DNA from 4 places in the Mixta sp. BE291 genome. Region 4 is predicted to be linked to each of the others. Evidence: predicted binding sites of a transcription regulator. Region 4 holds the regulator's gene; each other region holds the start of a gene.

The links. The regulator CRP, encoded in region 4, controls carbon source genes, mostly activating them, when cyclic AMP is high. The targets are predictions, from matches to a motif close to ATGTGANNNNNNTCACAT.
Positions count from the first base shown of each region.
Region 1: the regulator CRP is predicted to act here: its motif matches at 4,279-4,296, upstream of J2X14_RS03765 (arabinose ABC transporter substrate-binding protein).
Region 2: the regulator CRP is predicted to act here: its motif matches at 4,803-4,820, upstream of uxuA (mannonate dehydratase).
Region 3: the regulator CRP is predicted to act here: its motif matches at 6,183-6,200, upstream of J2X14_RS07810 (CdaR family transcriptional regulator).

Region 1 covers NZ_JAVDXN010000001.1:777,471-785,204, forward strand. Annotated here, with positions in the region: gene J2X14_RS03745 (RNB domain-containing ribonuclease) at 1-647, shown strand, start outside; gene J2X14_RS03750 (hypothetical protein) at 760-921, shown strand; gene araA (L-arabinose isomerase) at 969-2,471, opposite strand; gene J2X14_RS03760 (ribulokinase) at 2,481-4,166, opposite strand; gene J2X14_RS03765 (arabinose ABC transporter substrate-binding protein) at 4,539-5,522, shown strand; gene araG (L-arabinose ABC transporter ATP-binding protein AraG) at 5,651-7,174, shown strand; gene araH (L-arabinose ABC transporter permease AraH) at 7,190-7,734, shown strand, end outside.
Region 2 covers NZ_JAVDXN010000004.1:350,779-358,512, forward strand. Annotated here, with positions in the region: gene hemB (porphobilinogen synthase) at 1-486, opposite strand, end outside; gene J2X14_RS11695 (MBL fold metallo-hydrolase) at 599-1,429, opposite strand; gene proP (glycine betaine/L-proline transporter ProP) at 1,582-3,087, opposite strand; gene uxuA (mannonate dehydratase) at 3,500-4,684, opposite strand; gene J2X14_RS11710 (FadR/GntR family transcriptional regulator) at 4,937-5,626, shown strand; gene J2X14_RS11715 (AI-2E family transporter) at 5,637-6,680, opposite strand; gene J2X14_RS11720 (MFS transporter) at 6,813-7,734, shown strand, end outside.
Region 3 covers NZ_JAVDXN010000003.1:38,573-46,306, reverse strand. Annotated here, with positions in the region: gene clcA (H(+)/Cl(-) exchange transporter ClcA) at 1-606, shown strand, start outside; gene erpA (iron-sulfur cluster insertion protein ErpA) at 686-1,033, shown strand; gene J2X14_RS07835 (hypothetical protein) at 1,077-1,328, opposite strand; gene btuF (vitamin B12 ABC transporter substrate-binding protein BtuF) at 1,434-2,237, opposite strand; gene mtnN (5'-methylthioadenosine/S-adenosylhomocysteine nucleosidase) at 2,230-2,928, opposite strand; gene dgt (dGTPase) at 3,034-4,530, shown strand; gene degP (serine endoprotease DegP) at 4,679-6,106, shown strand; gene J2X14_RS07810 (CdaR family transcriptional regulator) at 6,296-7,453, shown strand; gene J2X14_RS07805 (hypothetical protein) at 7,557-7,734, shown strand, end outside.
Region 4 covers NZ_JAVDXN010000004.1:479,352-487,085, reverse strand. Annotated here, with positions in the region: gene tauB (taurine ABC transporter ATP-binding subunit) at 1-212, opposite strand, end outside; gene tauA (taurine ABC transporter substrate-binding protein) at 223-1,203, opposite strand; gene J2X14_RS12295 (LacI family DNA-binding transcriptional regulator) at 1,437-2,417, shown strand; gene J2X14_RS12290 (LysE family translocator) at 2,418-3,020, opposite strand; gene J2X14_RS12285 (hydrolase) at 3,099-4,088, shown strand; gene J2X14_RS12280 (YheU family protein) at 4,092-4,313, shown strand; gene J2X14_RS12275 (phosphoribulokinase) at 4,437-5,306, shown strand; gene crp (cAMP-activated global transcriptional regulator CRP) at 5,593-6,225, shown strand; gene J2X14_RS12265 (YccS/YhfK family putative transporter) at 6,289-7,734, shown strand, end outside.

The DNA of each region.
Region 1 (7,734 bases), on a different contig from region 4:
CGGTACTGGATTCTGAAAAGGTTTTTCTAAAAAATAATATTGACAGCACAGAAGGCTTCAGAGAAGTATTAACGGCACTGGAAAGTAATAAACTATCGGCCTCAGGTAAAAACAGAATACTTTCCTGGCTCACTTCAGCGAATTATTCTCATCAACCCCAGCCGCATCTGGGTATCGGCACGAATTTCTATCTTCCCTGGACCTCCCCGCTGCGTCGCTATGCCGATCTGGTGAATCACGAAATTGTGAGTGAAAAGATAAAACATACCGCGCAGGAAAGCGTTCCGGCGGAAAATAGCGCCAGGGAAGCGTGGCTAAACCAGGTTATCAATCCCGTTTTTACCAGGCAACTGGCGCAACAGCAAGGCAAAGTAAAGTCTTTACAGAAATCAGTAGAGCGTGCTTTGGTACTGGATTTAATTAAGCGTCAGCTTGATGAAAATAACCCGCTGTTATCGCAGGCGCTTATTAAAGAGACAATTAAACAGGGCCTTTACAAGGTTGAGCTGCCTGAATATAGAATTAACACGCTAATGAATTCGACAGAGGATTTTAAGCCCGATCAGCAATTAAAGGTGAAGGTAACCAAAGTTGAAGCGGATGACCGAAGAAGGCCGCTTGTGGTTTCATTAGTCATGCCTGAGTGAAAGCATAAATAAGCAATGAGTGCGCTCCGTTATTACACATCCTGAACGTTATTGGTTTGAGATGGCAGTAACGGAGCTTTGCTATCCCTTTAATTAGTTACAACATACTTCCATGTTAATTAAATTATGGTGCGCATTTTACGCCCGCAATACCGATTTTGGTCAGAAAGAGAAAACGGCGCCCGCCGTTGCCGCCAACTTTAGCCGACGTAAAGACCTCATTACTCACTACCAGCGCTACTTCTACAAGAAGGAGGGGTACTGCGGCCAATAAAAAAGCCGCATTGAATGCGGCTTTACTTCAATCATTCAACAACGTGCTTAGCGGTTTAAACGATAATAGACTTCGTTCCAGCGCAGCGCATCCTTAAAGGCGGGCAGCGTGGTGTCATTATCAATCACCATGATTTCGATGCCATGCAGCTCGGCATACAGACGCATATCATCCACGTCCAGCGCCTGGCTGAAGACGGTGTGATGCGCGCCACCGCCCAGAATCCAGGCTTCAGAGGCCGTCGCCAGGGAAGGCTGCGCTTTCCATAGGGCATTAGCCACCGGCAGTTTTGGTAACGGCTGCGGCTGTTCGATCGCATCCACCACATTCACCAGCAGGCGGAAACGGTCACCCATATCGATTACGCTGGCGTTCACCGCCTGGCCCGCAGGCGTGGAGAAGATCAGGCGGGCCGGATCGGCTTTGCCGCCAATACCCAGGAACTGCACATCCAGCAGCGGCTTCTCTTCTTTCGCAATCGACGGACAGACTTCCAGCATATGCGAACCCAGCACCAGCTCATTACCCGGCGAGAAATGATAGGTGTAGTCTTCCATAAAGGAAGTGCCACCGGGACGATCGCCCGCCATCACTTTGAAAATATGCAGCAGGGCGGCGGTTTTCCAGTCGCCTTCGCCAGCAAAGCCGTAGCCCTGCGCCATCAGGCGCTGAACCGCCAGTCCCGGCAGCTGCGTCATACCGTGTAGCGTCTGGAAGTTAGTGGTAAACGCACGGCAGCCTTCATGGTCCAGGAAACGTTTCATGCCGAGTTCGATGCGCGCCGCATCCAGCACATTCTGGCGTTTCTCGCCGTTAACGGCGGCAACGGCGCTAAAGCGATACTGGCTTTCATACTCATCAATCAGCGCATTAACGTCGCCGTCGCTGACCTGATTAATCACCTCAACCAGATCGCCCACGCCCCAGCCGTTAACCGCATAGCCAAACTGGATTTGCGCCGCGACTTTATCGCCTTCGGTAACCGCCACTTCACGCATATTGTCGCCGAAGCGCGCCACTTTCAGCTGCTGGCTGGCGTGACGCGCTGCCGCGCCGCGCATCCATTTGCCCAGGCGCTGGTGGCTTTGGCTATCCTGCCAGTGACCGGTGATAACGCTGTGTGAAAGGCCCATGCGTGCGCCGATAAAGCCGAACTCGCGGCCGCCGTGCGCCGTCTGGTTCAGGTTCATAAAGTCCATATCCATGGTATCCCACGGGATTTCCGCGTTGAACTGGGTATGGAACTGCAGCAGCGGCTTAGTCAATACCGACAGCCCGCCGATCCACATTTTGGCCGGCGAGAAGGTGTGCAGCCAGGTAATAATCCCGATACAGCTGGTGTCATGGTTAGCGTCACGGCAGAGCGCCAGTGCTTCGTCCGGGCTTTTTACCAGCGGCTTCATCACCAGTTTTACCGGCAGGCCCGCTTCCCGATTCAGCCCATCCACTACCTGCTGCGCATGATCGGCAACCTGGCGCAGCGTCTCTGGTCCATACAGATGCTGGGTGCCAATCACAAACCACACATTCAGCGCATCAAACTGTTGCATAAAAACTCCTTAAATAGCGGAAGAGGGACGTGCGGCATAGTTTGGTTCAGCCGTTGCACACCACTGTTGATAACGTTCATAAAGCTGCTGATAGCGCGCCACGCGTGATGCGTCGGGCTGCAGCGTTTTTTCTACCGGGCTGGCCATCTGCTGCTGGGCGCTGGGAACATCCTGATAAACGCCCGCCGCTACGGCGGCAAAGATCGCCGCGCCCAACGCGCAGCACTCATCGGAGGCGACAATATCCAGCGGTCGATTCATCACATCGCAGCACACCTGCATAATGGCCGGGGATTTACGCGCAATGCCGCCCAGCGTCAGGATGTTTTCTACCGGGATCTGCTGCTGTTCAAAACACTCCATAATGGCGCGCGCGCCAAAGGCGGTGGCGGCGATAAAGCCACCAAACAGCGTCGGCGCATCGGTGCCGAGGTTAAGGTCGGTGATTACCCCTTTCAGACGCTGGTTGGCAAACGGCGTACGGCGGCCGTTAAACCAGTCCAGCACCACCGGCAGATGGTCGAGATGCGGATTCGCTACCCAGGCATCGGTTAACTGGCGCAGCAGATCCTGCGACAGCGCATCAAGCTGCGGTTTGAGTTCCGGCTGCTGTTGCGCCAGCTGTTTTAGCGGCCAGTTCAGCAGGCGGCTGAACCAGGCATACATATCGCCAAAAGCGGACTGGCCCGCCTCCAGGCCAATCACGTCTGGCGTGACGCTGCCGTCAACCTGGCCGCAAATGCCTTCAATAGCGCGGCTACCCACGCGTTCGCTGTCGGCAATCAGAATGTCGCAGGTGGAGGTGCCGATCACTTTCACCAGAGTATAAGGCTGAGCGCCAGCGCCAACCGCGCCCATATGGCAGTCAAACGCGCCGCCGGAGAGCACCACCGACGTCGAAAGACCAAGCCGCTGCGCCCATTCCGGCGTCAGCGTGCCGACCGGTTTTTCAGCGGTAAAGGTGTCGGTGAACAGCGGGTAGTCCAGCTGCTGGGTTAACATCGGGTCGAGCGCGTCGAAAAACGCCGCCTGCGGCAGGCCGTCCCACTGTGGATGCCACAGGGATTTATGACCGGCGGCGCAGCGGCCGCGACGAATGGCCGCCGGTGCGGTGGTGCCGCTCAGCAGCGCAGGCACCCAGTCGCACAGCTCAATCCAGGAAACCGCGGCATCGCGTACGGCGGCGTCGGCACGGGAAACATGCAGAATTTTGGCCCAGAACCATTCAGATGAATAAACGCCGCCGATATAGCGTGAGTAGTCTTCAAATTCACCGCTGCGGCAGAGCCGGTTAATCTCTTCCGCTTCCTCAATGGCGGTGTGATCTTTCCACAGCACAAACATGGCGTTGGGGTTATCAGCAAATTCAGGGCGCAATGCCAGCACATTGCCGTCACGGTCGATCGGCGCTGGGGTCGAGCCGGTGGAGTCCACGCCAATGCCGACCACTGCGGCGCGCTGCGCCTCGCTCAGGCGCGCCACCACGCCGCAAATGGCCTTTTCCAGCGCTTCAATATAATCCAGCGGATGATGACGGAACTGGCTGGCCTGCGGCACGCTGTATTCACCGGCCATCCAGCGCGTATAGGGCGCCACCTCTTTTTGTAGTTCTTCGCCGCTTTGGCAGTCTACCGCCAGGGCGCGAACCGAATCGCTGCCAAAGTCCAGACCAATCGTTATGGCACCAGCACGCATTCGGGCTCTCCTGTTAATGAACAATCGCAGGCTCTAACACTAAAAAGCGCGGCGATTTTTGGTTAGCCCTTGCCAGCTGCAAATATGCATTTTTCTGTCGTCGTCATGGGTTATGTGAAGCCGATCAAAAGTTAAGCCCCGGTTAAAATTGCTAAATCTATGGATAAAGCTGTCATAGTTTTGCTATGTGATACCGCTCTACATTTCGTGATGCGTTTCCCGCTAAAACTAGCCCAGCGTTTGTTCAGGTAACGCGCAACTACAACGCTAATTACCTGATTTACCGTTTTGAAAACATCTTTAATCCGATTGGTATCGTTTACACCGTTTCGTTGCGCACAACGAAAAAATTACACTGCGCCGGAGAACACCATGCACAAATTCACTAAAGCGTTAGCTGCCATTGGGCTGGCTGCCGTTATGTCACAATCCGCTATCGCTGAGACGATGAAACTCGGTTTTTTGGTTAAGCAGCCGGAAGAGCCGTGGTTCCAGACGGAATGGAAGTTCGCTGATAAGGCGGGCAAAGATCTGGGCTTTGAAGTAATTAAGATCGCGGTGCCGGACGGCGAGAAAACGCTGAATGCCATTGACAGCCTGGCGGCCAGCGGCGCGAAAGGCTTTGTTATCTGTACGCCCGATCCGAAGCTGGGCTCAGCGATTGTGGCCAAAGCTCGCAGCTACGATCTGAAAGTGATCGCGGTGGACGATCAGTTTGTCACTGCCAAAGGCAAGCCGATGGACAGCGTGCCGCTGGTGATGATGGCGGCGACCAAAATCGGCGAGCGTCAGGGCCAGGAATTATATAAAGAGATGCAAAAACGCGGCTGGGACGTCTCCACTACTGCGGTAATGGCGATCACCGCCAACGAACTGGATACCGCGCGTCGCCGCACCTCCGGCTCCATCGATGCGCTGAAGGCGGCCGGGTTCCCGGAAAAACAGATCTATCAGGTGCCGACCAAATCCAACGATATCCCTGGCGCGTTCGATGCCGCTAACTCGCTGCTGGTACAGCATCCGGAAGTGAAGAACTGGCTGATTGTCGGCATGAACGACAACACCGTGCTGGGCGGCGTACGCGCGACCGAAGGGCAGAGTTTTAAGGCGGCTAACGTGATCGGCATCGGCATTAACGGCGTGGATGCCATCAGCGAACTCTCTAAAGGCCAGGCGACCGGCTTCTACGGCTCGCTGCTGCCCAGCCCGGACGTGCATGGCTACAAAAGTATCCAGATGCTGCATGACTGGGTAACCAATAATAATGAGCCGCAGAAATTCACCGAAGTGACCGACGTGGTGCTGATTACTCGCGACAATTTCAAAACGGAACTGGCGAAAAAAGGGCTGATGTAAGGCGAATCGGCCTCGCCGGGCGGCAAGGATCGCCCGGCGAACAGAAACGCGTTATGCATTTAGTCAGGTTGTCATCATCTAACGCCGGTAAACCGGCGTTCACAGTGAACAGGCCAAGCGGAGACACCATGAACACTGATTCAGCCTTTCTGTCGTTTCATGGCATCAGTAAAACTTTTCCCGGCGTAAAAGCGCTGCAGGATATCAGCTTCGGCTGTCGCGCGGGCGAAGTGCATGCGCTGATGGGCGAAAACGGCGCCGGTAAATCGACGCTGCTGAAAATCCTTAGCGGCAGCTATCAGCCCAGCGGCGGCGAGATCCAGCTTCAGGGCAGCCCGGTGAACTTCAGCCATACCACCGACGCGCTGAATGCGGGCGTGGCGATTATCTACCAGGAGCTGCACCTGGTGCCGGAAATGAGCATTGCGGAAAACATCTATCTCGGCCAGCTGCCGCAGCGCGGCGGGCTGGTAAACCGTAAGCTGCTGCGCTATGAGGCAGGGCTACAGCTGAAAAATTTGGGGATGGATATCGATCCCGAAACCCCGCTGAAATATCTGTCGCTGGGGCAGTGGCAGATGGTAGAAATCGCCAAGGCGCTGGCGCGTAACGCCAAAATTATCGCCTTTGACGAGCCCACCAGCTCGCTGTCGGCACGCGAAATCGAGCAGCTGTTCCGCGTGATTCGTCAGCTGCGCGCTGAAGGACGCGTGGTGCTCTATGTTTCGCACCGCATGGAGGAGATCTTTGCGCTGAGTGATGCGATTACCGTGTTTAAAGATGGTCGCTATGTGCGCACCTTTGATGATGTGCCGAATACCAGTCACGACATGCTGGTGCAGGCGATGGTTGGGCGCGATCTGGGTGATGTCTATGGCTATGCGCCGCGTGAGCATGGTCCGGTGCGGCTACAGCTGGAGGATGTGCATGCGGTCGGCGTCAGAAAGCCGGTCTCATTTAACGTACGCGCCGGTGAAATCGTTGGGCTGTTTGGCCTGGTGGGTGCCGGACGCAGCGAGCTGATGAAAGGGCTGTTTGGCGCTACGCGCCTGAAGGCGGGGCGCGTGTTGCTGGATGGTAAAGCGCTGGCGATCAGCGAACCTTCGGATGCCATTCGCGCCGGAATTATGCTTTGCCCGGAAGATCGCAAAGCCGACGGCATCATCCCGGTGCATTCGGTACGCGACAACATCAATATTTCCGCACGGCGCAATAACCTGACCGCGGGTTGCCTGATCGATCATCGTTGGGAATCACACAACGCCGATAAGCATATCCGCTCCCTGAATATCAAAACGCCGGGCGCGGAGCAGCTGATTATGAACCTCTCCGGCGGTAACCAGCAGAAAGCGATTCTCGGGCGCTGGCTGTCAGAAGATATGAAGGTGATTCTGCTGGATGAGCCTACGCGCGGGATTGACGTCGGCGCCAAGCATGAAATCTATAACCTGATTTATGCGCTGGCGCAGCAGGGCATCGCCGTGCTGTTCGCTTCCAGCGATCTGCCGGAAGTGATGGGCCTTGCCGATCGCATTCTGGTGATGCGCGAAGGCGAGATCGCCGGTGAATTGTTACATGATGAGGCAACGGAACAGCTGACGCTGAGCCTTGCCATGCCGAAAAATACGCAACAGACGGCCGCCGTGGCCTGATGCAGGAGTAATACTATGTCTTCCACGACTTCAAATACGCCGCCGGTAGCGCGATCCGGTTTACGGTTGGGCCGTATCTGGGATAACTTCGGGATGCTGGTGGTTTTTGCCGTGTTGTTTCTCGCCTGCGTGCTGTTTATTCCTAACTTTGGCTCGTTTATCAATATGAAAGGGCTGGGGCTGGCAATGTCGATGTCCGGCATGGTGGCGTGCGGCATGCTGTTCTGCCTCGCCTCCGGCGACTTTGACCTTTCCGTTGCCTCGGTTATCGCCTGCGCGGGCGTCACCACCGCCGTCGTGATCAATATGAGCGAAAGCCTGTGGCTGGGCATCGGCGCAGGTCTGCTGCTGGGAATGCTCTGCGGCTTCGTTAACGGTTTTGTGATCGCCAAACTAAAAATCAATGCGCTGATCACTACGCTGGCGACCATGCAGATTGTGCGCGGTCTGGCGTATATTTTTTCCGATGGTAAAGCGGTGGGCATTGAGGATGAACGTTTCTTCGAGCTGGGCTACGCCACCTGGTTTGGCCTGCCTGCGCCGATCTGGCTGACCATTGG
Region 2 (7,734 bases), 130 kb from region 4:
GTCAGCCCCCGCCTGTGCGGCGACCACCGCCTGCCTGCCGAGGTTAATCAGCGTTGCGTCATTATCCACGCCGTGATCGCACAGCACGCCGCAGTGGCCGTGCGAGGTATATTCACAAAAACAGGTATCGGACATCACGATCATTTCCGGCACCGCATCTTTGCAAATGCGCGACATACGCGCCACCAGGCCGTTTTCCTGCCAGGCATCGCTGCCGGTGGCGTCGGTGTGATGTGAGATACCGAAGGTCATCACCGAGCGGATACCCGCTTTTGCGATGCGTTCGATCTCATACGCCAGACGTTTTTCCGGGATACGCATCACGCCCGGCATCGCTTCAATCGCTTTGTAATCATCCACGCCTTCTTCAACAAAAATCGGCAGCGCCAGATCGTTGCGGCTTAGCGTGGTTTCCTGGAACATATCACGCAGCGCAGCGCTTTTGCGTAATCTTCTGGGACGATTAATCAGAGAAAAATCAGACATAATTTTTTGCTATACAGGTGAAAAAGTCATCGTAGTTTACGCCCTTTTCGCAGAGCGAGTGAAACTTCCCGTGCGGCCTTGCCAGCAAAGGTTAACCCCAACCGCCGCTTTTTTATCGGCTACGCGCCTGCATACGTGCCAGCTCTTGCGCATCGTGGCTGCAAAACAGCGTGATATTTTCCTGCTGACTCAGGGATAGCCGCCGCAGCCGCTGCTGGTTCTCGCGCCGCGCCGCATTATCAGTGGCCATCATCCACTGATAAAAGCGCAGCCCTGGCGTACAGTGACGCTGCGGCTGATACATCTCTCCGCGATAAAACCAGGCATCCCCGCCGTGCAGCAGCCAGCCGTCCGGTTGCTGGATAGCCACCCCCGCATGGCCTGGCGTATGCCCCGGCAGCGGAATCAACAGGATTTCAGGCGGCAGCCCGTTTAATGCTTTCACGGCGGAAAATCCTTGCCAGCTTTCGCCCTGCGGCTGATAGGTTTGCCATTGAATATCCGCAGGCCACTGCGCCGGACGATAGCGGCGGCGCTGTAACCAGTTATCGCGCTGATGGCTGGTTTCCAGCTCCTGTTGCAACAGATGAACACGCGCATTGGGAAAATCGGTTAGCCCACCGGCGTGATCGAAATCGAGATGGGTCAGCACAATATGGCGCACGTCCTGTGCCTGAAAACCCAGCCGTTTTACCTGCGCCAATGCGCTAAGCTCCGGTTTGCGCTGGATATTATTCAGCTGGCGAAAGAAGAGGGCGATACGGGAATCGCGGCGGAGATCCTGTTCGCCAAAGCCGGTATCCACCAGCACCAGCCCGTCGCGATCGGTTTCAATTAATAAGCAGTGACAAACCAGATGTGCATGCAGCCCTTTGCTGAAACCGTCATACAACGCACCGCCAAAAGGACACATCGAACCACAGCTCAGGTGGTGTATCCGCATAGCCTTTCTCCTTAAACGTAAAGTATAAGTGTGGGCGCTAATCGGTCAGCAAGCCAAACGGCAGCATGGTAAGGCGGGGATCGGGTTGGATAAAAACGCCAAAGCGACGGCGTTGCCGCCAAAAAAAAGCCCCTCAGCGAGGGGCTTTATTATTACTCGTTAATACGTGGATGCTGCTCAATCAGATTTTTACGTCGCTCCTCCAGCCTCGCAATCTCTTCGGTAATATCCTCGATTTTATGCTCGATATTATCGTGATGCTCCTGCAGGATTTCACGTGCTTCGTTAAGATCGGAAGCCGCTGGCGTCGCGCCTTTCAGCGGTTTGTTGGCGGTCTCTTTCATGGTAAGACCGGTAATAAGACCGACCACCGCGATCACCATCAGGTAGTAAGCGGGCATGTAAAGATCGTTTGACGTTTCCACCAGCCAGGCCGCCAGCGTAGGCGTCAAACCGGCAACCAGCACTGAAATGTTAAAGGCGCTTGCCAGCGCGCTGTAGCGAATGTGCGTTGGGAACATCGCTGGCAGCGTTGAGGCCATGACGCCGGTAAAGCAGTTCAACATGATGGCCAGCATCAGCAGACCGGCAAAAATCAGCCCCAACACGTTACTGTTGATCAACATAAAGGCGGGAATCGACAAGAACAGCAGGGCGATACTGCCAATAATCACAAACGGGCGACGACCAAAGCGGTCGCTCAGCAGACCAATCACCGGCTGAATAAACAGCATACCCATCATGATGGCGATGATAATCAATACGCCGTGATCTTCTGAGTAGTGCAGATTATGCGAGAGGTAGCTCGGCATATAGGTCAGCAGCATGTAATAGGTGACGTTGGTAGAGATTACCAAGCCAACGCAGGTCAGCAGGCTTTTCCAGTGTTTGGTGGCGATTTCGCGGAAAGAGACTTTCGGCCCTTCACGCAAACCTTCGCGATCGCCCTGTTCCAGTTTTTCCACATGCTGTTGAAACGCAGGGGTTTCTTCCAGCGCATGGCGCAGGTAAAGCCCAATGATACCCAGCGGCAGCGCCACAAAGAAAGGCAGACGCCAGCCCCAGGAGAGGAAGTTGGCTTCGCCGATAATGGCTGAGATCAGCACGACCAGGCCTGCACCCATCACAAAGCCAGCGATAGAGCCGAAATCAAGCCAGCTGCCCATAAAGCCGCGTTTGCGGTCAGGCGAGTATTCGGCCACAAAGATAGAAGCGCCGGTATATTCGCCGCCTACCGAGAAGCCCTGCGCCATTTTCGCCAGCAGCAGCAATATTGGTGCCCAAATGCCAATCGATTCGTAAGAGGGGATCAGGCCGATACAGAATGTACTGAGCGACATGATAATAATGGTGATCGACAGGATTTTCTGGCGTCCGTACTTGTCGCCAAGCATGCCGAAAAACAGCCCGCCTAACGGACGGATCAAAAAGGGAACGGAAAAGGTGGCCAGCGCGGCGATCATCTGTACGCCCGGATCGGCGCCAGGGAAAAAGACTTTACCTAAGGCATAGGCAACAAAACCGTATACCCCAAAATCGAACCACTCCATCGCATTGCCAAGCGATGCGGCGGTAATGGCCTTGCGTAAACGTGCGTCATCGATGATGGTAACGTCACCAAGCGCAATAGGTTTGACACGCTTCCTACGTAGCTTCATATCATTCGCCCTGTGTTTGCTGATTAATTTAATTTCCTCAACGGCGCGAACCGAAGCGAAAACCGGCCCAGATCGCGACGTTGAGAAAATTTTTTTCACTGGCATCGTGCCAGCTCATTTTTCCATCATTAGTAATAGTTACTTAACGCAATGATTACGTAATGATTTCACAGTATATCGTCAGAACGCGGAAAATGTTACATCTGCACCATACGTAACGGTTAAAGGCGTATAAAAAGTAACCATTAACCGAGCTGGCAGCAGACTCTGCTATAACATAAGCCTGTCTAAAGCCTGGCAGGAAAGGCCGTTTTTTTCCGCTGTCAGAAAGATTAAAAAAGAAGAGGCAGGACAAAGCGCCTGAAAGTGGCGCTCTGGGAAAAGGATCTTTTAGAGGGAAAGGCGAGAACGTTTAATCAGCGAAAAAGCACTGCTTCAGCGCCAGCTCAACGCCGCGCAGTTCAGCCAGCCCTTTCAGGCGACCAATGGCGGAGTAGCCAGGGTTAGTCTGTTTATGCAAATCGTCCAGCATCTGATGACCATGATCGGGACGCATGGGAATAGCGCGTTGGTTGCCCGCGCGGCGGCGGCGCTGCTCTTCTGCCAGGATTGCCTTGATCACCTCAACCATATTTACATCGCCGGTAAGGTGCGCAGCCTCATGAAAACTGTTGAGGTTCTCTTCGCGCTGCGTGGCGCGCAGGTGGATAAAATGGATGCGGTCGGCATAGGTCTGCGCCATCTGCACCAAGTCGTTATCGGCGCGCACGCCATAAGAGCCGGTACAAAAGGTGAAACCGTTATGCAGGCTGCTGACCGTCTCGGTTAACCACTGCATATCTTCTTGCGTGGAGATAATACGCGGCAGACCAAGAATAGGGCGCGGCGGATCGTCCGGGTGTACCGCCAGCATGATCCCTGCCTCTTCCGCTACCGGCACGATAGCACGCAGGAACGTCGCCATATTTTCACGCAGACGCGCCTTATCAATGCCGTCATACTGCGACAGCTGCGCCTGAAACTGCTCCAGCGTATAGCCTTCTTCCGCGCCGGGCAGCCCGGCGATAATATTGCGCGTCAGCGTGGCGATCGCGTCCGGCGTCATGGCGGCGTAGTAATCCGCCGCCTGGCGCTGCTCCTCTTCGCTGTAGGTTTCCACCGCGCCGGGACGTTGCAGAATATGCAATTCAAATGCGGCGAAAGCGACGGCGTCAAAGCGCAACGCGCGCGCGCCGTTAGGCAGCAGCCAGCCGAGATCGGTGCGCGTCCAGTCAAGCACCGGCATAAAGTTATAACAGACGGTATCGATGCCGCAGGCGGCCAGGTTGCGCAGCGACTGCTGATAGTTAGCGATATACCGCTGCCAGTCGCCGTGTTGGGTTTTAATCGCTTCATGTACCGGAACGCTTTCTACCACCGACCAGTAAAGCCCTTTCTCCGCCAGCAGCGCCTGTCGCGCTTTGATCTCCTCTATGGTCCAGATATCACCGTTCGCAATATGATGCAGAGCGGTAACGATGCCGGTCGCGCCTGCCTGTCTGGCATCATCCAGCGTCACGGGGTCGTTCGGGCCATACCAGCGCCAGGTGTGTTCCATAAACTCTCCTGTATTCATTTATCGTGGAACGGCTGGCCGAAGCCTTCGGCCAGCCAGTTAATAAAAGGGGCCATTGGTCCGGCCGCTGGGCCAGAATAGGGCACTTTTTTGACCGAAAGAGTGAAGCTTGTCGCATTATCAGGCGTTATGCCCGCTAAAATAGTCGACGTGTTGCGCAATCCAGACGGGCTGCAACCATCGCGCCGCATGAAGCTGTTTATAAAGCAGCGTTAACCGCTTGGAGAGAATGTTATGACCTTACCCGCCATCAAAACCGAGCGGCTTTATCGACAAATTTCCAGCCTGATCAGCGCAGCGATAACGCGCGGCGAGTTTGCGCCTGGCGCTTTGCTGCCGCCGGAGCGCGAGCTTGCCAGGCAGCTTAATGTCAGCCGTTCTTCGGTGCGTGAGGCGCTGATTGCGCTGGAGGTGACCGGCTGGGTTGAGATCCGCAGCGGTAATGGTGTGCTGGTGGTCGATCCGTTACCCGGTCAGCCAGCAGAACCCACAGATACCTTTAGCCTGCGCGATCTGATTAAAGCGCGTCAGGCGTTTGAGGCGATGAACGCTGAACTGGCGGCGCGTTACGGTAGCGCCGAACAGCGGCGGGAACTGTTGGCAATTGCGCATCAGCTGGCGCAGCAGACGGTGAATGACGACGCGTTTTTAGATCACGATAAACGCTTTCACCTGCTGATCGGCGAGATGACCGGCAATGAAGTTCTGCGCGAGATGACGGAGCAGCTGTGGAATATGCGTAAAAGCCAGCGCTTTGTCCGGCTGGAGAGCCATTTTGCCGATCGCGATTTTCCGCAGGCGTTAAATCACGACCATCAGATGATCGCTAACGCTATTGTGCAGCAGAACCCACAGCTGGCCCGCGATAGCATGGCGCTGCATTTGCAGCGCGTTTACGATCATCTGTTTGATACATCCGCTTGATAAGTCGCGATTAACGCTTCACCGGCGGGCGGCCATTGCCCAGCAGAATAGCCAGCTTGCTGCCGCCCGGCGTGGTTTCCATCAGGATTTTACAGACGCTGGTCAGCGGCACCGACAGCAGCATCCCCACCGGGCCGAGCAGCCAGCCCCAGAAAATCAACGACAAAAACACCACCAGCGTTGATAAGCCGAGGCCGCGTCCCATCACGCGCGGTTCCAGCATGTTGCCAAACACCATATGAATCGCGCTAAACAGTGCGGCGACCAGCAGAGCATCATAAAAATCATTCAGCACCAGTGCCTGAATAAACGGCGGGATCCCGGCGATAATCGGGCCGATATTGGGAATAAAGTTCAGCACAAAAGCGACTACGCCCCAGAACAGCGCAAACTTCACGTCCAGCAGCAGCAGCGTTAGCCAGACGGCAATGCCGGTAATCAGGCTGATCAGCGTTTTTAACGCCAGATAATGGGTCACCCCTTTCAGCGCTTTATGCAGGCCAGCGATGCGGATTTGGGGATTAGCCAGCGCATTACGCAGTTTGTAGGGCAAGTGGCGCACTTCAAACAGCATAAAAATCACGGTCATGATCAGCAGAACAAAGTTGCTCATCGCTCCAGAAAACTGCCGCAGCACGGTGGTAGCGACATTCATAATCGCATTGGGATCAAGTTGTTCCGCCAGCGCTTCGGAAGAGACAGGAATATGCAGCCGCCCGGCGTAGTGCTGAAGTACTGTCAGCTTTTGCTCAAGCATGGTACGTATTTGCGGATAAACCAGGGAAAACTCGTTGACCGAACTGGCCAGCATAGCGACCAGCATCAAAATAATCATCAGTACTACGACCATCACCAGCGTAATCGCCCAGCTGCGGCGCAGGCCCCGACGCATCAGCATGGTGACCAGCGGATTAAGGATAATCGCCAAAAAAATCGCCAACAGAAAAGGAACGATAATGTCTGATGCCGCCCGTATCCCTGCCAGAATAACTACCAGCGTTGCCATTTTAAGCAACATGTTTTGTCCCATCTTTTCCTGCTGAGGCGTGAGCATAGTTTTCCCTGTAAATAATTTCAGCACAGAAAGTGTAGCCGCTAACAATTTCTAACGAACTGATCATTGCCACTAATCTGCGTATAGTAAGAACTTAGCCGGTTAATTATCCCCCGTAACGAGTCAAATATTATGTCTGGACAGCCCGAGACGGAAGCTTCTTTAGGGGCTTTTCGCCTGAATCAGCGAATTCTTTCCATCGTTATCTTTAACTTTGCCAGTTATCTTGCCATCGGGCTGCCGCTGGCGGTCTTGCCCGGCTACGTTCATGACGTAATGGGATACAGCGCCTTTTGGGCAGGATTAGTCATCAGCCTGCAATATCTCTCTACGCTACTCAGCCGCCCGCACGCCGGTCGTTACGCTGATTTATGGGGGCCCAAAAAAGTTGTGATTTTTGGCCTGTTCGGCTGCCTGCTTAGCGGGATCTGTTATGCGCTGGCTGCGCTTAGCGCCGCCTGGCCGCTGATCAGTCTGGCTTTGCTCTGTATCGGGCGGCTGGCGCTGGGGATTGGACAGAGCTTTGCCGGTACCGGCTCCACGCTCTGGGGCGTTGGCGTCGTGGGTTCGCTGCATATTGGCCGGGTTATCTCGTGGAACGGCATCTGTACCTACGGTGCGATGGCGCTGGGGGCGCCGCTTGGCGCCTTGATTTATCATTTCGGCGGTATTTTGCTGTTGGCGGTGGTTATCATGGCGATCGCGATTATCGCTATTTTGCTGGCGCTGCCGCGTCCGTCGGTAAAAGGCAATAAAGGCAAGCCGCTGCCGTTTCGCGCAGTGTTGGGGAAGATTTGGCCGTTCGGTCTGCTGTTGGCAATGGCCTCAGCGGGATTTGGCGTGATCGCCACCTTTATTACGCTGTTTTATCAGGCGAAAGGCTGGCCGGGCGCGGCTTTCTCATTAACGTTGTTCAGCCTGGCGTTTGTTGGTACTCGTTTACTGTTTCCCAATAGCATCAACCGGCACGGCGGATTGCGGGTCGCGCTGGCCTGCTTTGCTGTGGAGGCGCTGGGCCTGTTTATCGTCTGGCTCTCTTTTTCCCCGTGGCTTG
Region 3 (7,734 bases), on a different contig from region 4:
CTGATCTTTATTACTCAGGACTTTTTTCAGCGGCTGCACGGCGGCGTGATGAAAAAAGCGCTGATTATCGGCGCGCTGCTTGGCGGCCTGTGCGGCATTCTCGCCGTGATTGAGCCAGAGGCGGCAGGCGGCGGATTCAGTTTGATTCCCATCGCGGCGGCCGGTCACTATACCGTAGGCGTGCTGCTGTTTATTTTTATTGCGCGCGTGGTGACGACGCTGCTCTGTTTCAGTTCGGGCGCGCCGGGCGGTATCTTTGCGCCGATGCTGGCGTTGGGGACGCTGCTGGGTACCGCCTTCGGCATGGCCAGCGCCACGCTGCTGCCGACGTTAACCCTCGATCCCGGCACCTTTGCCATTGCCGGTATGGGCGCGCTGTTTGCCGCCTCGGTACGTGCGCCGTTAACCGGTATCGTATTGGTGCTGGAAATGACCGACAATTATCAGCTTATTTTACCGATGATTATCACCTGCCTCGGTGCTACGCTGGTGGCGCAGTTTTTGGGCGGCAAGCCGCTCTACTCCTCGCTGCTGGCCAGGACGCTGGCAAAACAACAGGCGCAACAGGAGCAGGAAAAGGCACAGAGTGCGAGGGTCGATACTTGATTGCTGCACCATGCTATTGGATAATATTGACAAGCGCGGCCATTTCTGGCCTCAGCCGGATTAATTGCGGAGTGTTTCAATGAGTGATGAAGTAGCAGCACTGCCGCTGCAATTTACCGAAGCGGCAGCCAGTAAGGTGAAAACCCTGATTGCTGATGAAGACAATCCTGATCTGAAACTGCGGGTTTATATTACCGGCGGCGGTTGCAGCGGTTTCCAGTACGGTTTCACCTTCGATGATAAAATCAACGACGGCGATATGACCATTGAGAAAGCGGGCGTTTCGCTGGTGGTGGATCCGATGAGCCTGCAATACCTGGTGGGTGGCGCGGTGGACTATACCGAAGGCCTGGAAGGTTCGCGTTTTATCGTGACCAACCCGAATGCAAAAACCACCTGCGGCTGTGGTTCTTCCTTCAGTATCTGACAGCAGAACGTGCTTTACGCCCTGTAAAGCACGTTGATTTTTCCTACCATTCCACGGTAATCAAACGTGTTTCCCGCCTGATTTTCGCTTCCTTTTGTAGCGTACTCAACGTCACTTTTGGCTGCGCGGATGGCTGCCGACCGCAGTTTATTGCGGGCTGACTGTGGCTGAGCGTTTGCCCGTCGACCTGGCATTTCTGATAGATGGTTAACCTGACGTCTATGCTGCCGGAAATAGTCGCCGCGCAGGCGCTTCCCGCCATCAATAGCCCGCAGGCAAAGAGAATGGCTTTCATGATGTTTCCCGGTGTAAAAAGCGCTTAGCGCGCAGAAAAACCGGCGGCCTTTATTTTTGGGCCGCTCGGTAAAACTTCTATCGGTATAAATCGTGAAATCTTTAGTTAATGCGCTTCAGGCTGTAGCGCCTGACAGAGTTTTTCTGCCGCCAGCACGCTGCGCGGGCCAGGGCGACTGAGCCAGTCTTCAGGAATCGCCACCACCGGCGCCGTAAGCTGCGGCTGCCAGAAGCGGGCAGTCTGAGCTGCGGCGATGCTGTCGCCAGGGACAACAATCAGATCGGGGTGGCGCGCCAGCACCTGCTCGCGGCTGACCTGCGGCCAGGGCGCGGCGCTGGCGGCAAAGATATTTTCACCGCCGCACAGCGTCAGCAGCTGGTTTTGTAATGTGGCGCGCGCAGCGGTAAACAGCGGCTGCTGACCAAACTGTAAGAATACGCGTCGATGCGCGGGTTTAGCATAGCGCTGCTGTAACGCCTTAAAGCGCGTGTCCAGCTGTTCTGCGGCACGGTGCGCCTGCTGCGGGGCGGGGCTCCACGCGGCCAGCTGATGCAGCGCGGCGGTGATACCTGCAATCGAATCGGGATCCAGCCAGATAACCTGTACGCCCAGCGCCTGCAGCTGGTCGATTTGCCGCTGCGGAGAGCCGCCACGCCACGCCAGCACCAGATCCGGTTTCAACGCCAGAATGCGTTCCAGCTTAATACCTTGCCAGTTAGCGACCTGCTCCAGCGATTTCGCCGCAGGCGGATAGTCGGACCAGGCGCTCACCGCCACCGGCGTGATGCCAGCGGCAAAAGCGAGTTCCGTAAGATGCGGAGCCAGGGTGATCACGCGCGGCGCGCTGGCGGCCAGCGCCAGGCTGGCAAACAGCCAGAGCGCCAGCGTCAGGAGCGCGCGTTTAGCCACGCGCCAGCTTGCCCAGCAGCGTTTCCACCAGCAGCGAAGATTGCTTAGCGGCGACGCTCAGGAACTCTTCAAAACTCAGGTGGGAGGCCTGATCGGCGACGTCGGAAATGGCGCGAATCACCACAAACGGCGTCGCGAACTGATGGCAAACGTGGCCGATGGCCGTGGCTTCCATCTCAACCGCAATCGCCTGCGGGAAAGTCGCGCGAATGCGCGCCAGCGGTTCAGCGCCGTTAATAAAGGCGTCGCCGCTGACCACCAGGCCGCGTACCGCGTGCAGATCCAGCTGCTTAATGCACGCCTCTGCAGCGGCGATCAGTGACGCATCGGCAGGGAAGGCGGCCGGACAGCCCGCCATCTGGCCCGGCGCATAGCCGAAGGCAGTGACGTCCGCATCGTGATAGCGCACTTCGTCGGAAACCACGATATCGCCGACTTTCAGCGAAGAGGCCAGCCCGCCCGCCGAACCGGTATTGATAATAACGTCAGGGCGGCAGCGTTCCAGCAGCAACGCAGTGCCCAGCGCGGCGGAAACTTTGCCGATACCCGATTTTAACAGCGCCACTTCCACGCCGTTCAGGGTGCCAGTATAAATTTCGCAGCCAGCTACAGAAATCGTCTGACGGTTTTCAATTTTATCGCGCAGCAGTGTGACTTCCTGCTCCATTGCACCAATAATGCCTGCTTTCATAGGGTTACTCGCTATGTAATTAAAGTGGAATTCAGCGTTTGAACTGTTGCATAGTCTATCACAGGCCCACGGCAAGATGTTTTCATGCAGAAACAAGGGGAATCAATGGAGAAGATTAATTTCCGGCAGCGAATCAGCTTCCAGCGACCATGGAATAGTCGGGAAGCGCCGCAGGGCGAGTACGCGATTACGCGCCATTTTGAAAGCGACCGTGGGCGTATTATTAATTCAGCGGCTATCCGCCGTTTGCAGCAGAAAACGCAGGTCTTCCCGCTGGAGCGCAACGCGGCGGTGCGATCGCGTCTGACGCATTCGCTGGAAGTACAGCAGACCGGGCGTTATATCGCCAAAGAGATTCTGGAAACCTTAAAAACGCGCGGCGGCCTGGAAAAGTATGGCCTGCAGGAGCTATCCGGCGCGTTTGAAAGCCTGGTGGAAATGGCCTGCCTGCTGCACGATGTCGGCAATCCGCCTTTCGGCCACTTTGGCGAAGCGGCGATCAATGACTGGTTTGACGCCAATTTACCGGCCGAGCTGGTGGACCCAATGGTGGCGGGCGTCAACGACGCCGATGCGGCGCAACAGGCCGATTTCAGCGCGCTGAATGCCACTATCCGTCAGGACCTGTGTCATTTTGAAGGCAATGCGCAGGCGATTCGTCTGGTGCATACGCTGTTACAGCTCAATCTAACCTATAGCCAGGTCGCCTGTATTTTAAAATATACCGCCCCCGCCTGGTGGCAGGGCGAAAAACCAGCGCCGTTCACGACGTTGATGAAAAAGCCGGGCTTTTATCTTTCCGAGCGTCACTATATTGCTGAACTGCGCGCGGCCACACAGCTACAGGAGCACCATCGGTTTCCTCTTACCTGGATCATGGAGGCGGCTGATGATATTTCCTACTGCATCGCCGATCTGGATGATGCGGTGGAAAAAGCGATCTTTAACGTGGATACGCTGTATGGCTACCTGGAAAAGCTGTGGGGGCCGGTGCGTCCCAATGATGCCTTTAGCCGCACCATTGGCTACGCCTGGCGTGAGGCAAACGGTAAGAAAATCCGTGGCCGCAGCGATCAATTTTTTATGTCGCTGCGCGTGAGCGTACAGAATGTATTAGTGACCCATGCGGTTAATCGATTTGTGGATAATCTGCCAGCGATTTTTAACGGCGACTTTAATCATGCGCTGCTGGAAGATGAGGGCGAAGAAGGGCGGCTGCTGGCGCTGTTTAAAACTGTCGCGCGTCGTCACGTATTTAACCATTCGGAAGTTGAACAGTTAGAATTACAGGGCTATCGGGTAATAAAAGGGCTGCTGGAGATTTACCAGCCGTTACTTGAGCTGAATTATGAGGCCTTTACCACATTGATGACAGAAGATGTGCTGGCGGGACATCCCATTGAAACCCGCCTGTTTCACAAGCTTTCCGGCAAACACCGCCGGGCTTATCAACAGCATATGCGCACTGTGAAAATTGAGCATAAATATCAACGGCTGTTATGGGAACGTTATTATCGCGCGCGCCTGATTCAGGACTATATTAGTGGCATGACCGATCTTTATGCGTGGGATGAATACCGTCGTTTAATGGCGGTTGAATAGTGAAGTAATAAAAGGAGTTTTGTAAAGATGCAGAATATTTTTTTACTTTTGCCAAAAAGTTACTGATGAACTTTGCGGTAAAAATTTAATCTCATCAACACGACCAAATTGATGGTCAGCTTCATTGAACCAATACGAGTAACAGACAATGAAAAAAACATCTCTTGTATTAAGCGCATTAGCCCTTAGCCTGGGAATGGCGATGACCCCGGCTTACGTGATGGCGGCTGAAACCGCCTCTTCCTCTACTCAGCAACTTCCCAGCCTGGCGCCAATGCTGGAAAAAGTGATGCCGTCGGTCGTCAGCATCAACGTTGAAGGCAGCACCACGGCGAAAACGCCGCGTCTGCCACAGCAGTTCCAGCAGTTCTTTGGCGATAGCTCGCCGTTCTGTCAGGATGGCTCGCCGTTCCTGAACTCACCGCTGTGTCAGGGAGCAGCGCCTGGCGGCAATGCTGCGCCGCAGCAAAAATTCCGTGCGCTTGGCTCTGGCGTGGTGATTAACGCCGACAAAGGGTATGTCGTCACCAATAACCATGTCGTGGATAACGCCACCAAAATTCAGGTGCAGCTCAGCGACGGACGTCGCTACGAAGCGAAAGTCATTGGTAAAGATCCGCGCTCGGATATTGCGCTGATCCAGCTACAGGATTTTAAAAATCTGACCGCTATTAAAATGGCCGACTCTGACAGCCTGCGCGTCGGGGATTATACGGTGGCGATCGGGAACCCGTACGGACTGGGCGAAACCGTCACCTCCGGCATCGTTTCCGCGCTGGGTCGTAGCGGCCTGAACGTGGAAAACTATGAAAACTTTATTCAGACCGATGCGGCGATTAACCGCGGCAACTCCGGCGGCGCGCTGGTTAACCTGAACGGTGAACTGATCGGGATTAATACCGCGATCCTCGCCCCGGACGGCGGTAACATCGGCATTGGCTTTGCTATTCCCAGCAATATGGTGAAAAACCTGACCGCGCAGATGGTGGAGTTTGGCCAGGTGAAACGCGGCGAGCTGGGCATTATGGGTACCGAACTAAATTCCGAGCTGGCGAAAGCGATGAAGGTGGATGCACAGCGCGGCGCCTTTGTCAGCCAGGTGATGCCGAAGTCTTCTGCGGCGAAAGCGGGTATCAAGGCAGGTGATGTGATTACCTCGCTGAACAAAAAACAGATCTCCAGCTTTGCCGCGCTGCGTGCTGAAGTCGGCTCGCTGCCGGTGGGCACTAAGCTGGAGCTGGGCCTGCTGCGCGATGGTAAGCCGCTGACGGTCACGGTTGAGCTGCAACAAAGTTCGCAGAGCAATGTCGATTCCGCCAACATCTATACCGGCATTGAAGGCGCAAGTCTGAGCAATTCTGAGGTAGATGGTCAGAAAGGCGTGCGCGTGGATAGCGTTAAGCCTGGCAGTTCTGCAGCGCGTATCGGCCTGAAAAAAGACGATATGATTCTGGGCGTTAACCAACAGGCGGTGAGCAACCTTGGCGAGCTGCGCAAAATTCTGGATACCAAGCCGTCCGTACTGGCGTTAAATATTAAACGCGGCGACAGCAATATCTATCTGTTAATGCAATAACGCTTTTCCTGCGGGAAAAGCTGTCGCAACAGACTGTTCAACGGCCCGACGATGCCTTCATCGGGCCGTTTTTACTTTGTGATATTGCCCGCAAATTTATTAACCGGCGCGGTGCTTCGTGCAATTGCACAATGCTTCGCTGCGGTCGCCATCGTATGCTGCTGCTTCAGGCTTTGGCTGGAGTACATAATGGCTAATTATCACCTGGATGCTCGTCTGGCCCAGGATATCGTGGCGCGCACGATGAAAATTATCGACAGTAATGTCAACGTGATGGATGCACGCGGCCGGATCATCGGCAGCGGCGACCGGGAGCGTATTGGTGAATTGCACGAAGGCGCGCTGCTGGCGTTGTCGCAGGCGCGCGTGGTGGATATTGACGAGGCGGTGGCGCGTCATCTGCACGGCGTTCGACCCGGTATTAATTTACCGCTGCGTATTGCCGGGGAAATTGTTGGCGTCATCGGCCTGACCGGCGATCCCGTTTCGCTGCGCCAGTATGGCGAGCTGGTGTGCATGACGGCGGAGATGATGCTGGAGCAGGCGCGCTTGCTGCATATGCTGGCGCAGGACAGCCGTCTGCGCGAAGAGCTGGTATTGAATCTGATTCGTAGTGAAACGCTTTCGCCTGCGCTCATGGCGTGGGCGCAGCGGTTAGGCATCGATCTTAATCAGCCGCGCGTGGTAGCGGTGGTGGAGGTGGATAGCGGGCAGCTGGGCGTGGATAGCGCGATGGCGGAGCTGCAACAGTTGCAGACGTTGTTAACCATGCCGGAACGCGACAACCTGATCGCCATTGTTTCTCTGACCGAAATGGTGGTGCTGAAACCCGCGCTGAATGCGCATGGCCGTTACGATCAGGATGAACATCAGCGGCGCGTTGAGCAGCTGTTAGGGCGCATGAAGGAGAGCGGACATCTGCGTATTCGCATTGCGCTGGGCAACTATTTCACCGGCGAAGGCAGTATCGCTCGTTCTTACCGTACGGCGCGCACCACGATGAGCGTCGGCAAGCAGCGTATGCCCGATCAGCGCAGCTTTTTTTATCAGGATTTAGTGCTGCCGGTGCTGCTTGATAGCCTGCGCGGCGGCTGGCAGGCTAATGAGCTGTCACGTCCGCTGGCGAAGCTGAAGGCGATGGATAATAACGGGCTGTTGCGACGGACGTTAATTTCCTGGTTTAGTCATAACGTACAGCCTTCAGCCACGGCACGGTCGCTGTTTATTCATCGGAATACGCTGGAGTACCGCCTGAACCGCATTTCTGAACTGACCGGCCTGGATCTGGGGAACTTTGACGATCGGCTGCTGCTATATGTGGCGCTACAGCTGGATGAACAACCTTAAAGAATATAATTATGTTGTCGGCAGCGGCCAAATGATTGAAATGCGCCGCTTAAATCTTTAACTGATACAGGCAGGTTGATAAAAAAGTAAAAGGATTTACCTCATGCAGAATGAACATGAAAAGCAAAGGCTGGCTGCTTTGGCCTGTAAGTTGCAAAAGCGCCTTGAGAAAGTAACGCCAGAACTCCTTTCTGAATTTCTTTTTGAGCGTGGAATACCTGTAGTGAAATGCCTGATGTGTGGCAATAACGATATCAGCATACCGCAGGCGGCAGTATTGG
Region 4 (7,734 bases):
TCGGCTCCCGGCCCGGTTACCGCTTCGCCCGCCAGCGTAATCGTCCCCTCTTCTGTGGGCAGAAAACCGGCGATAAGATTCAACAGCGTGGTTTTCCCGCAGCCGGACGGCCCCAGCACCACCACCAGCTCTCCGGCATCCAGCGTTAGGTTAATCTCCTGCAGCGCAAGCTGCCCGTGGTAACGCGCACTGACCTGAGTCACAGCAAGCATGGTTAACTCCTCACGGCTGAACCAAAGGTTGAATAAAGCGGTCGGTAACATAGTCGTGATAATCGGCATCGACCTGCGCCACTTTGCCCTGCTGCTTGAGAAACTGCGCCGTATCGCCAATGGCTTTGTTCACCGGATCGCCCAGCTGAGTGATTTGTTGCTGCGCGTTAAGATAGGTATTGCCCTGAACCAGGCTGGCGACCTGCGCCACCGGCACGCCGCTCAGGCGGGACAGCTTGTTAAGATTTTCCGGCTGCTGTAGCCACTGGTGCGGATCGGCAAGGTAAGCCTGCTGAGCGGCCAGCGCGCTGCGAGCAAACGCGGTGACGATATCAGGATGGCTGGCGGCAAAATCTTTGCGCACCACCCAGACATCCAGCGTCGGCGCGCCCCACTGCCCCACCTGCGCCGAATCCGTCAATACGTTGCCGGTTTTAGCCAGCTGATTTACGGCAGGCGCCCAGACGTAAGCGCCATCAATATCGCCCCGCTGCCATGCCGCGATAATCGCCGGTGGTTGCAGGTTGATAATTTGCAGCTGAGCGGGCTTAATGCCCCAGTGTTTTAGCGCGGCCAGCAAACTGTAATGCGTGGTAGAGATAAAGGGCACGGCAATGCGTTTGCCGATCAGATCCTGCGGCGAGGTAATGTTCTTGTTCACCACCAGCGCCTCTGAGCTGCCGAGCTGCGACGCCAGCAGGAAGACCTCAATCGGTAATTTCTGGCTGGCGGCAACGGCCAGCGGGCTGGAACCGATATTGCCGATCTGCACATCACCGGAGGCCAACGCACGTACGACGCTGGATCCACTGTCGAACTTGCGCCAGTTAATCTGCGCGCCGCTTTGCTGGGCAAACGTGTTGTCCGCCTGGGCAACTTTTGCCGGTTCCGCTGAGGTTTGATAAGCCACTGTTACCTCAACGGCGTATGCCTGGGTTGCCAGCAGCGATAAGGTCGCTGCTAATGCCAAAAACCGTGTCATCCTCACCATTTGCGTTCCGCCTGTTGTTATCATTGTGATGGCTCAGTTGTAACTGAGAGGCGGACGCGGCATGAAGTAATTAAAAATTATGTTTAATCACCAAATTGACTTAGAAAATATATCGCTATCGTTATCTGGAAAGTAAAAAAGCCTGATGTTTTCTGATGAAAAATGGATCTAAATCAGACACTGTATAAGTACGCTTCAGGGCGCTTCATTGGTGAGTTGTCAGAGGGTTGTCCATGTCGATTGAGAAAGTTGCTCGTTTCGCTGGTGTATCGACCGCGACCGTTTCCCGCGTGCTGAACGGCTATCAGGGCGTGCGGCCGGCAACGCGTGAGCGTGTTCTCGCTGCTATCGCCGCCTGCCAGTACCAGCCGAATCTGCTGGCGCGTCAGTTACGTACTTCGCAGAGCCGGATGTTGCTGGTGCTGGTCTCGAATATTATTAATCCCTTCTGTTCGCGCGTGGTACGCGGCATTGAGGCGGAAGCCGAAGCCAACGGCTATCACATTCTGCTGTGCAACTCCGATTCGCAAACTCAGCGCGAATCCGCTTACCTGTCGCTGCTGAGCGGTAAAGTGGTGGATGGCGTGATTACCATGGATGCGGCGAGCAACCTGCCTGAGCTGCGCCAAATGATTGGCGATGCGCCCTGGGTGCAGTGTGCCGAGGGCGATCCTGAAGAGGATGGCTCATCGGTAACCATTGATAATCAACAGGCGGCGCGCGCGGCGGTGCAACATCTGGCGCAGCGTGGACGGCGGCGTATTGCGATGATTAACGGCGATCCGCGTTATCTCTATGCGCAACAGCGCGAGTTAGGTTACCGGGCAGCGTTAGGCGAACTGAATTTGCCATGGTCGGCCGTGGAGTATGCCAATGAAGTCGAATGCGAGGCAGGTTTTGCGGCAATGCAGCGGCTGCTGGAGGCGCCGGAGCCGCCCGACGCCGTGTTTACCGTCTCTGATGTGCTGGCGGTCGGGGCGATCCACTGCGCGCGCCAGCATCAGCTAACCATCCCGCAGGATATCGCCGTGATGGGCTTTGACGGCCTGCCGTGGAGCGCCATGCTGTCGCCGCCGCTCAGCACGCTGGAGCAGCCGATGCATGAACTGGGCACCCGCAGCGTCCAGCTGCTGTTGCAGCGGATACAGAATCCGCTGGCGCCGCAGGTGCATGAGCGGCTGCTCTGCCAGCTGGTGGCGCGCGCCTCCAGTTAATCAGTGCCAGATCAACAGCACGCAGGCGGCGGTCAGCGCGCCCATCGTCAAGTTAAAGATTTTCCAGGCGCGGCGGCTACGCAGCAGGCGGCCAATCAGGGTGCCGAAACCCAGCCAGAGAACACCGGCAACCAGGTTAACCAGCGCCATGCCAACGCTGATCGCCACGATGGAACTGCGATATGCCTCGCCCGACAGGCTGAAGCTGGCTACCGCTCCCAGCGCCATTAGCCAGGCTTTGGGGTTCACCAGCTGCAACAGCCCGCCCTGCCAGAAAGGCATGGGTCGGGGCGGCGCTTCGCCCAGTTCGATTTTTTCATAAGCCGCCGTGGCGATTTTCCACGCCAGCCACAGCAGATAGAGGCTGCCGACAATTTTCAAAAACAGATGCAGCGAGGGATAAACCAGGATCAGACCGCCCACGCCAAACGCCACCAGCAGCAGCATCAGCTGCATGCCAAGCATAATGCCCACCATCAAAGGAAGCGATCGCAGGAAACCAAAATTGGCGCCCGCCGTGGTCAATAGCGTATTATTTGGACCGGGCGTCACTGCTGCGACCCAAAGAAAACCAAGCATCGATAAAAACAGACTGAGTTCCATACAATGGGTGCTCCCCACCCGGTAAAGGTTAATCCGTTTAAACTAACAGCGTGCCTGAATGCGCACAAGCGTGAAACGATGAGCTTTGATCACACGCAGGAATCCTTTATTCCCCTGAAAGGACTGCATAATCCGCATTTACAAACGGTGCTGCCGCGCCTGTTTCGCCGTCGCGCTTATTTGCGCCCTCACTGGCAGCGGCTCGACCTGCCCGACGGGGATTTTATCGATCTGGCCTGGAGCGAAGATCCGCTCCAGGCGCGACACAAGCCGCGCGCGGTGCTGTTTCACGGACTGGAAGGAAGCTTTCACAGCCCTTATGCGCACGGCCTGTTGCAGGTTTGGCAACAGCGCGGTTGGCTGGGCGTGGTGATGCATTTTCGCGGCTGTAGCGGCGTGCCTAACCGCATGGGGCGCATCTATCATTCCGGCGAAACCGAAGATGCCAGCTATTTTTTACGCTGGCTGCAAACCACGCTGGGCCATGCGCCAACGGTTGCCGTCGGCGTGTCGCTTGGCGGCAATATGCTTGCCTGCCTGCTGGGCCAGCAGGGCGATGACTGCCCGCTGGATGCTGCCGTCACGGTCTCTGCGCCGTTGATGCTGGAACCGTGCAGCGCGAAGCTGGAGCAGGGGTTCTCCCGCGTCTATCAGCGTTATCTGCTGGGCCAGCTGAAACTCAACGCCCGCCGCAAGCTACAAGCCTGGCCCGGCACGCTGCCGGTCGATTTGCCGCAGCTGAAAGCGTTAAAGCGCCTGCGTGATTTTGATGATGCCATCACCGCGCGCGCCCACGGTTTCGCCGACGCTGGTGATTACTATCGACGCGCCAGTGCGATGCCGCTGCTGCCTGCTATCCGCAAACCGCTGTTAATTATTCACGCCGCGGACGACCCATTTATGACCCGCGAGGTGATCCCCGACAGAACGCGGTTACCTGCTAACATTGAATATCAACTCACGGAATATGGCGGCCATGTCGGCTTTGTCGGCGGTACATTGCGCCGCCCGCAAATGTGGCTGGAACAGCGTATTCCCCAATGGCTCTCACCTTATCTGGATAACTAAGCTGTGATTATTCCCTGGCAAGATCTCTCTCCGGAAACGCTGGAAAACCTGATTGAAGCCTTTGTGCTGCGCGAAGGCACCGATTACGGCGAGCAGGAACGCTCGCTGGCGCAAAAGGTGGAAGATGTGCGACGTCAGCTGAAAAGCGGCGAAGCGGTGCTGGTCTGGTCGGAACTGCATGAAACGGTGAATATTATGCCGCGCGGTCAGTTTCGCGACGGCTAGCGATGACGATGGCGCTGTGCGGCTCGTCACATTAATGCGCGCTGGCAGGCGCGTACAGTAATGACACTTGTCGCCTAAACGTGATAACAATGCTCATCGCCCGATGTTACCCAGAGAGTGCTTATGTCAGCCAGACATCCGATTATCGCGGTAACCGGCTCCAGCGGAGCGGGAACCACCACCACCAGCCTTGCCTTTCGTAAGATTTTCCAACAGCTTAACCTACACGCCGCCGAACTTGAGGGCGACAGCTTTCACCGCTATACGCGTCCGGAAATGGATATGGCGATCCGCAAGGCACGCGATCTGGGCCGCCATATCAGCTATTTTGGCCCGGAAGCCAACGACTTTGGCCTGCTTGAGCAAACCTTTGTTGAATATGGCGAACATGGGCGGGGCCAGTCGCGTAAGTACCTGCATACCTATGATGAAGCGGTGCCGTGGAATCAGCTGCCGGGTACCTTCACACCGTGGCAGCCGCTGCCGGAGCCAACGGACATTCTGTTTTATGAAGGGCTGCACGGCGGTGTGGAGACGCAGCAGCACAACGTGGCGGAAAAGGTCGATCTGCTGGTGGGTGTGGTGCCGATCGTCAACCTGGAATGGATCCAGAAGCTGATACGCGACACCAGCGAACGCGGCCATTCACGCGAAGCGGTGATGGATTCGGTGGTGCGCTCAATGGAAGATTACATTAACTACATCACGCCGCAGTTTTCACGCACCCATCTTAACTTTCAGCGCGTCCCCACGGTGGATACCTCGAATCCTTTTGCCGCGCGCGCCATTCCTTCGCTGGATGAAAGCTTTGTGGTGATTCATTTTCGCGGTCTGGAGGATATCGATTTCCCCTATCTGCTGGCGATGCTGCAAGGCTCCTTTATTTCACATATTAATACGCTGGTGGTGCCGGGCGGAAAAATGGGCCTGGCGATGGAGCTGATCATGCTGCCGTTAGTGAAACGTCTGATAGAAGGCAAGAAAATCGAATAGCTGATAAGTCAGCCAAAGCATTGCCTGGGCTGGCAACAACTACACGGCAATTGTCCGATTCAGCACAAGCTGAAGCGAGACAACAGGAGACAGTAAGATAAAGCTGTGCTACAAACAAAGCTGTAATATTTTCGTTCTATGAAACGAAAACGGGACGACTGCACGCCTTAAGGCCTCGCAGTTGCCTGCATAAATTTCCAGCAGGAAACGCTTGAAGATTTCCACGCCTGACAGGGAAAACTGCCCCCTGTATTTAGGGCACGATTACAACAGAGGATAATAGCGAATGGTTCTCGGCAAACCGCAAACAGACCCTACACTCGAATGGTTCCTGTCACATTGCCATATCCACAAATATCCATCAAAAAGCACGTTGATTCATCAGGGTGAAAAGGCCGAGACGCTCTACTACATCGTAAAAGGTGCGGTTGCGGTACTGATCAAAGATGAAGAAGGCAAAGAGATGATTCTTTCCTATCTTAATCAGGGTGATTTCATTGGCGAGCTTGGCCTGTTTGAAGAAGGTCAGGAACGCAGTGCATGGGTACGTGCGAAAACCGCCTGTGAAGTGGCTGAAATTTCTTATAAGAAATTCCGCCAGCTGATTCAGGTGAATCCCGATATTCTGATGCGCCTCTCTTCCCAGATGGCGCGCCGCCTGCAGGTGACTTCAGAGAAAGTAGGCAATTTAGCTTTCCTTGACGTGACTGGCCGCATTGCGCAAACGCTGCTGAACCTGGCGAAACAGCCAGATGCGATGACCCACCCGGACGGGATGCAAATCAAAATTACCCGTCAGGAGATCGGTCAGATCGTTGGCTGCTCGCGCGAAACGGTGGGCCGTATTCTGAAAATGCTGGAAGATCAAAACCTGATCTCCGCTCACGGTAAAACGATTGTCGTTTACGGCACCCGTTAAGCACCCCTGAAAATACGGCGTGATGCCTGTCATCACGCCGTATTTATTTTTGGTGATGTCGTGATGTGGCGGAGAATTATTTACCATCCTGAAGTGAACTATGCCCTGCGTCAGACGCTGGTGCTCTGTTTGCCGGTCGCCATTGGCTGGCTGCTGGGTAACCTGCAACAAGGGTTACTTTTCTCACTGGTGCCCGCCTGCTGTAATATCGCCGGGCTGGATACGCCCCACCGCCGCTTTTTTAAACGCCTGATCGTTGGCGGCTCGCTGTTTGCGCTCAGCAGTTTCCTGTTGCAATGGCTTACGCTGCAGCAGGTGCCGCTACCCGTGGCGCTGTTCGCCATGGCGCTGTTGCTCGGCGTTACCGGTGAAATCGGTTCGCTGCATGCGCGTCTGCTGCCCGCCTCGTTGATTGCGGCAATTTTTACGCTGGGTCTGGTGGGGCATATGCCCATCTGGGGCCCGCCGCTGCTTTATATCGGCGGTACCTTCTGGTACGGCCTGTTTAACTGGTTCTGGTTCCGGCTGTGGAAAGAGCAGCCAATGCGCGAGACGCTCAGCCTGCTTTACCGCGAACTGGCTGATTACGGCGAAGCCAAATATACCTTCTTAACGCAGCTCACCGACCCGGAAAAGGCGCTGCCGCCGCTGCTGGCGCGTCAGCAAAAGGTTGTTGATCTGATTAATACCTGTTATCAGCAAATGCATATGCTGGCCGCTAACCGCGATCACAGCCATCGCCATTTGACGCGCGCTTTTCAGGTGGCGCTCGATCTGCAGGAGCATATTGCCGTCAGCCTGCATCAGCCTGAGGAAGTGCAGAAGCTGGTCGAGCAAAGCCATGCGGAAGCGGTGATTCGCTGGAATGCCCAAACCATCGCCGCCCGGTTGCGCGAGCTGGCGGACGATTTGCTGTATCACCGGCTGCCGTCACGTTTCACCATGGAAAAACCGCTGCTGGGGCTGGAGAAAATCGCCCGTCAGCATCCGGAAAATCCGGTGGGTCATTTCTGCTATTACCATTTCAGCCGTATCGCCCGCGTACTGCGCACCCAGCGCCCTCTCTACCGGCGCGATCTGATGGCCGATCGGCAACGTCGGCTGCCGCTGCTGGCCGCGTTGCGTAGCTATCTGTCGTTTAAATCCTCTGCCCTGCGCACCGCCGCTCGCTTTGCGGTGATGCTGGTGTTCGGCAGCGTGCTGGCGTTGACGTTTAACGTGCCGAAACCCTGGTGGATTTTGATGACGATTATGTTTGTCAGCCAGAACGGCTACAGCGCGACGCGCGTACGTATTCAGCACCGTGCGCTCGGCACGCTGGCGGGGCTGATTATTGCCGCTGCCGCCCTGCGCTTTGCGGTGCCGGAATCGCTGGTGCTGCTGATCATGTTGGCCATTACCCTGGTCAGCTATCTGTTTATCCGCAAATATTATGGCTGGGCAACCATCGGCTTTACCGTCACCGCGGTGTATTCACTGCAACTGCTGTCGCTGAACGGCGCGCATTTT